DNA from 2 places in the Bacillus sp. JZ34 genome. Region 2 is predicted to be linked to the other one. Evidence: a T-box and tRNA genes for the amino acid it is inferred to sense, from the RefSeq annotation. Region 2 holds a T-box; the other holds one or more tRNA genes.
What was found. The T-box of region 2 lies ahead of M1D90_RS06840 (valine--tRNA ligase). A T-box ahead of a tRNA ligase gene usually reads a tRNA of that ligase, here a tRNA-Val.
Positions count from the first base shown of each region.

Region 1: it has a tRNA-Val gene. The T-box ahead of M1D90_RS06840 (valine--tRNA ligase) is inferred to sense a tRNA for this amino acid. The anticodon was not compared.

Region 1 covers NZ_CP096403.1:4,190,849-4,194,255, forward strand. Annotated here, with positions in the region: gene sigW (RNA polymerase sigma factor SigW) at 1-259, opposite strand, end outside; gene rocF (arginase) at 484-1,398, opposite strand; tRNA gene M1D90_RS21180 (tRNA-Gln) at 1,524-1,595, opposite strand; tRNA gene M1D90_RS21185 (tRNA-Tyr) at 1,600-1,684, opposite strand; tRNA gene M1D90_RS21190 (tRNA-Thr) at 1,693-1,765, opposite strand; tRNA gene M1D90_RS21195 (tRNA-Val) at 1,825-1,900, opposite strand; tRNA gene M1D90_RS21200 (tRNA-Glu) at 2,006-2,080, opposite strand; gene M1D90_RS21205 (DUF523 domain-containing protein) at 2,265-2,717, shown strand; gene murQ (N-acetylmuramic acid 6-phosphate etherase) at 2,892-3,407, shown strand, end outside.
Region 2 covers NZ_CP096403.1:1,357,170-1,360,576, reverse strand. Annotated here, with positions in the region: gene M1D90_RS06840 (valine--tRNA ligase) at 1-1,280, opposite strand, end outside; T-box leader at 1,341-1,573, opposite strand; gene M1D90_RS06835 (hypothetical protein) at 1,740-1,931, shown strand; gene ysxE (spore coat protein YsxE) at 1,950-2,972, opposite strand; gene M1D90_RS06825 (LysM peptidoglycan-binding domain-containing protein) at 3,000-3,407, opposite strand, start outside.

The sequences.
Region 1 (3,407 bases), 1.6 Mb from region 2:
TACGGATACGATCGATGGTCAAATTGGTTGCGATTCGATAAAGCCATGTGGAAAATTTCCGGTTGATATCAAAACTGTCGATATTCACGTATGCTCTGATAAACGCTTCCTGCGCAATATCTTCCGCCTCATGCGCATTGCCGAGCATACGGTAGCAAAGCTGATAAATTTTGTCTTTGTAAATATCCACGATGTCTGCAAATGCATTACGATCGCCTTTTTTCACCTGTTTGATTCTTTTTTTAATCATTGTTTCCATATTTATCTAACCTCTGCCTTCACCGGTCTTTATGTATACGAATTGATTTTTATAAGGTTTCATTAAATTCATAAAAATAGTTTATCAAATTTTTGGCAGGGTGTAGATGCTTTGACAGGGATCATGCGCTTAATATTAGCTTAAAATTATTATACAATCTAAATATTATGAAGTTGAGACTTTTTTATAAAAAAAAGCAGCCTAAGGCCGCTCTTCAACCGCATCTAAAGCAGCTTTTCGCCAAACAGCGACCCCATTAAGGCGACTGCCGCTTCAGCCGTCCTGTTTTTCTCATCCAATATCGGGTTGACTTCGACAAACTCAGCGGACGTAATCAGCTTCGATTCTTCCAGCATTTCCATCGCCAGGTGGCTTTCCCTGTAGCTGATGCCTCCCGCTACCGGGGTTCCGACACCCGGGGCATCGTTCGGATCAAGCGCGTCTAAATCGAGCGACAGATGGACACCGTCCGTTCTGCCGCGCAAATAGTCTATCGTTTCTTCCATCACCCTCGTCATACCGAGGCGGTCGATTTCATGCATTGTATACACTTTGATCCCTTTGTCGCGAATCAATTCTTTTTCCCCGTCATCAAGTGACCTCGCACCGATGATGACGATGTTCTCCGCTTTAATTTTCGTTTCTTTTCCATAGATGCCTGTCAGCCCTTCATGGCCGATCCCCAGGCTGATGGCGAGCGGCATGCCGTGAATATTGCCTGAAGGAGACGTTTCTTTCGTATTTAAATCAGCATGGGCATCATACCAGATCACACCCAGGTTTTGATAATGCTTCACAAGTCCGGCCAGCGTTCCGATCGCTATACTGTGGTCACCTCCCAGCACGAGCGGAAAAGCACCTGAAGCCACGATCTTATCAACGGTCTCAGCAAGTTTTGCACTCGCTTTTGTAATCGCTTTCAAGTTTCTCAGCTCTTCAGATGCCGGCTCCCCGCCTTCTTTCTCATCCTCTCTTTGCCCGATTGTCATATCGCCGAGGTCTTCAATATCCTGACAAAGGCTTTCCAACCGTTCATTAACACCGGCACAGCGAATCGCGCTCGGTCCCATATCGACTCCCCGCCTCAGCTGACCGAGATCCATCGGTACGCCGATCATTGAAATCTGCTGTTTTAACATATGATATCCCCCTTTCAGACCTTCATTGTACCTTCCAATTCGGAATTGACTCAACAAGACATTTTTTTGAATAGTTATACAAAAAAGACAAAATAAAAAGGACATCCTAACAGGATGTCCAAAAACTGGGCTAGCTGGATTCGAACCAGCGCATGACGGAGTCAAAGTCCGTTGCCTTACCGCTTGGCTATAGCCCAATAATGGTGGAGGGGGACGGATTCGAACCGCCGAACCCTGAGGGAGCGGATTTACAGTCCGCCGCGTTTAGCCACTTCGCTACCCCTCCAAAAACAGTGCCGGCCAGAGGACTTGAACCCCCAACCTACTGATTACAAGTCAGTTGCTCTACCAATTGAGCTAGACCGGCATGATACGGTATCTTATGCAGTTACCGGCGCGGTTGTGACAAAAACCGATCCGAAAAAATGGTGGAGGATGACGGGATCGAACCGCCGACCCTCTGCTTGTAAGGCAGATGCTCTCCCAGCTGAGCTAATCCTCCGCAGTACAGGACGTACAAGTGCATGCGTTGCAACAGGACGTTGCGACCTTAGCATGCCTTCCTTTTAAAAATTCCGGCATTCGCAGCGTGCTGTCCAAAAAAGAATGGTGACCCGTACGGGATTCGAACCCGTGTTACCGCCGTGAAAGGGCGGTGTCTTAACCACTTGACCAACGGGCCATCATCGTGTTTCAAGCAGCTCTCGTAAAGCTGACAAAAGTTATTATATACAGGTTCCTCCCCATTTGTAAAGGGGTAAATTAAAATTTTTATTTTCAAATTTTTTATTCATAAACATTGAGAAAAACGCAGAAATTTTGTTTAAAATAGGGCTATCTGATGTGCAAGAGAGGGGACGCGAAAAATGATACTGGTAAGTTCATGTCTGGCCGGGGTGGAATGCCGCTATAACGGATCGCACAGCTATGTGGGGAAAATCAATAAGCTTGTTGAAGAAAAAAAAGCGGTGATTGCTTGTCCCGAGCTGCTCGGCGGATTTCAAACGCCAAGGGAACCGGCCGAAATTATAGGCGGGTCGGGAGAAGACGTTTTAGACGGCAGGGCGGTGATCAACACACAATCGGGAAAAGACGTAACAGACCTGTATATAAAAGGAGCTTATCTAACATTGGAGATGGCAAGGCAAATCAAGGCTGATACGATCGTGTTGAAGGAAAACAGCCCGTCTTGCGGCAGCAGCCATATATACGATGGAAGTTTCTCAAGCCAAAAAATAGCCGGCAACGGCGTTACGGCGGCGCTTCTGAAAAAAGAAGGCTTCCGCGTGATTTCCGAACACCAAATAGACGAGCTGTAATACCTGAACATAAGCGCAGTTCATCTGCGCTTTATTTTATGTCGGCAATCCGTTGTTTAGAACTTCATTGAAATAAAATTTTAATATTTACCTTTTGTTATTGAAATAATATTCCACTCTTAATATACTGAAAATTAAGAAATATATGCACTTCATTATCAGGAGGAGTTGTCGATGGAAAACAGCCATTTAGGTTCATTAACGACCGAACGCCGGAATGAAAGATCCAGGCGCATTCACCAGGCAAAGACGATTGATATTTTGAAAATCATCAATGATGAAGACAAAACTGTAGCCGAAGCTGTACAAGAAGTCTTACCAGAAGTTAAGACCGCCGTTGACTTCGCCGTCGGGTCGTTAAAGAAAGGGGGACGGATCATCTACATCGGTGCCGGTACAAGCGGGAGACTCGGCGTACTCGATGCAGCTGAATGCCCGCCGACGTTCAGCATATCTCCCGAGTCGGTCATTGGCATCATTGCAGGAGGAGAAAAAGCTCTGTACAAAGCCGTCGAAGGCGCTGAAGATCACGAGGCATTCGGCAGACGGGATTTATCAGCCGTTAACCTCTCAAACAATGATACCGTAATCGGAATCGCCGCCAGTGGTCGGACTCCATACGTTCTCGGCGCTTTGAAGTATGCCAGGGAAAGTGGCGCCAAGACCGTCTCACTGACATGCAACGAAAAC
Region 2 (3,407 bases):
CCCGTTTCTTTATGGTACCACGCAGGAATACGGTGGCCCCACCAAAGCTGGCGGGAAATGCACCAGTCGCGGATATTTTCCATCCAGTGCAGATACGTTTTTTCAAAACGGTCAGGGACGAAGTTGACTTTTCCTTCGCTTTTTTGCAATTCGATGGCGGCATCGGCAAGCGGCTGCATTTGCACGAACCACTGCGTTGACAAATACGGCTCAACGACTGCTCCGCTGCGTTCGCTGTGGCCGACCGAATGCGTATGTTCTTCAATCTTGAACAGCACGCCCTCTTCCTGAAGATCTTTCACGATCTGCTTGCGGCATTCAAAACGGTCCATGCCTTTATATTGAAGCGCCTTGTCATTCATTGTGCCGTCTTCATTCATAACGAGAATGCGTTCAAGGTTGTGGCGGTTTCCGATTTCAAAGTCGTTCGGATCATGGGCAGGTGTAATTTTGACGGCACCTGAGCCGAATTCCATATCGACGTAGTCGTCTCCGACAATCGGAATTTCCCTTCCTGTGATCGGCAGAATAACCGTTTTTCCGATTAGGTGTTTGTACCGCTCGTCTTCCGGATGTACCGCAACCGCTGTATCGCCGAGCATCGTTTCCGGACGGGTCGTCGCAATTTCAATCGAGCCTGAACCGTCTTTCAACGGATAGCGCATATGATAGAACGCGCCTTGTACGTCTTTATAGATGACTTCGATGTCAGACAGAGCCGTTTTAGTGGCCGGGTCCCAGTTAATGATATATTCTCCGCGGTAAATCAGCCCTTTTTCATATAGCTTCACAAATACTTCGCGAACCGCTTTAGAAAGCCCTTCATCAAGGGTGAAACGCTCCCTTGAATAGTCAAGGCCAAGGCCGATTTTCGCCCATTGGCCGCGAATAAAATCGGCATATTCCTCTTTCCATTTCCATGTTTCTTCAAGGAATTTTTCGCGGCCGAGATCATAGCGCGTTTTTCCTTCTTCGCGAAGCTTCGCTTCTACTTTTGCCTGAGTTGCAATACCGGCGTGATCCATACCCGGCAGCCAGAGCACGTCATAGCCCTGCATCCGTTTCATTCTTGTCACGATATCCTGCAAGGTGGAATCCCAAGCATGCCCCAAGTGCAGCTTACCCGTCACATTCGGCGGGGGAATGACAACGGTGTACGGTTCTTTTTCAGGGTCGTTTTTCGCTTCAAAAAATTTGCCGTTCACCCAATAGTCGTATCTGTCTTTTTCAACTGCAGACGGATCGTATTTTGTCGGCATCGTCAGTTCTTGATTATCCATTTTCAAACCTCCAACAGTATTAAACGGCTGAACAATAAAAAAGAGCCCTCTCGATCCTGTTAAAAGGACGAAGAGAACTCTCTCGCGGTACCACCTTTTTTCATGAATGCGAAAAAAACGCATTCACGCACTTAAATGGGATAACGGGACTTTCCCGAATTTCTCTACTTTTTGTTCGAGAAATTGCGCTCCTGGGCGACCTTCCAAAAAAGACTGACTGGGAGCCTTTCAGCGAACCGGCTTCCCTCTCTGCAAGCGTCTGTTTTTGTACTCTTCCCATTCAAAGCGGGTGATCATTGACTTTTCAGCACGTACTTTTTCTTTTTCTTATATTACTAAATCTTTTTCATTTTCGTCAATCATCTTTTCCGTTTTTCTCTTGTTTTATACGATACTGGGCCATGCACACAAGCTCCTTTTCCTCATATGATGCTGTAACGATAAGAGAGGAGGCATAAGATGCGAAAAAAATTCAACACACATTCATTCCAGCCGTGGCTGAAGCAAGTCAGGCTTGTTGCTGTTCAAGTCGTCCTCCCGATCACGATCTTCCAGGGCATACGCACGATCATCTTTCCGACCACATTTGATGTCCTCCTTTTGGGCATTCTCATATTCCTTGCGTGCGCCTTTCACCTTGACTGGATATAAGCACGAAAAAAGTCCGCATCATGATGATGGGGACTCTGTTTCTTCCTGCAGTTTTCTGTTTTCTTCCGTCTCGTGAATGCTCATCACAAGCGGTTCGGCGTTTTTCATTTGCCAGTACGCCTTCAAAAGCGTTGTACAGGCTTCTTTTTCTCCGGGCCCCTTCTCAAGGTCGTAGCGGTTCAGCACACCGAATACAGGCCCGGGGTAAGCCATATAGCTGAGGAATAAGCTGATTTCTTCCTCCCGCAAAGGATAGACATTGTGATACGTATAAAACCAGTTTACACATTCCGTGCACATCACGGGATTCGTCTTAAACATTCTTGTAAAAAATACGATGAGATCGTTCGCTGGGGGCCCGTGTCCCGCTTTCTCAAAGTTCGTAAAGTAACCCGTTCCGGTATCGTTATAGAGAAAATGCCGGACGGACAGCTGCCCGTGGTTTAAAACCATTCTCGAAGACTCTTTGTCTTTCATGGTCTCATACCACTCTTCAAGGCGGGCAAGCGCAAAGTCTGCAGCTGATATCGTCTCTTTGAAATACATGGCTGCCTGAAGCTGGAACGGGGACATATACCATTCGTTTTCTGCTCTTGAGATGAATTCTTCATATTTCTGTTTTTGCTGTTCCCATTTCCGTTTTGTCCGTTCATAGTGCCCGAGTATTTCTTCCCGCCTCACACCGAGCTCTTTTTCCGTTCGCTGGTGAAGAAGAGCGATTTCTTTAAACATATATTCGTGTTTTTGGTCACGCTCTTCCTCTCTTTCAAGGGTAAGCCAAGGCATGAGATAACAGACATCTTCTCCGGCTTGCGTTAAAAATTCGCCCGTGCGATTTCGATAGACGGGAACAAACTGCCTGTAGCCTTTTTCCTCCAGCAAGATCATCTGTTCTGTGAAGCGGGCGTTTCTTGAAGCCGCCAATTTTTTCAGGGCGAATACACCGTGATCCGTATACACTTTCCATACCTTTGGACTGACCGATTCCATATATTCAGGCGTAAGACCGTACTCATTTAAAACAGACTGGATGCCTTCCATCGGCTTCACCACATTTTTATCAATGCATTAGGCATGGCTGTTTTGATAATCCGGTATATAAAGGATCTGTCCCTCTTTTAATTCCTCGTCAAGGGAAAGGGAATTCATCCGGATGAGCTGCTGGACATTAATATCATAGCGCTCGCACAAAAGATCAATGGTATCGTTTTGCTGAACGATGCACATCCTCATTCGAGTAAACTCCTCCTCTCCCTGTTTTGTAAACAGCTTTGTCAAATAGAGAGCATTGTCATTCTCCTTCGCTGACACTTCCTGGTCGTCTGCTGCCGGCATCTCATCTCTTTCTTCTTCAGGCTCCGTCTGCTCATGAAACGAATATTCCGGGATTTCAATGGTATGCCCGGCTTCCTCTTCTTCATCAATCGCTTCTGCTTCCTGTGTCACTTCAACTTCAAACGTCTCAGGCTCCCTGTC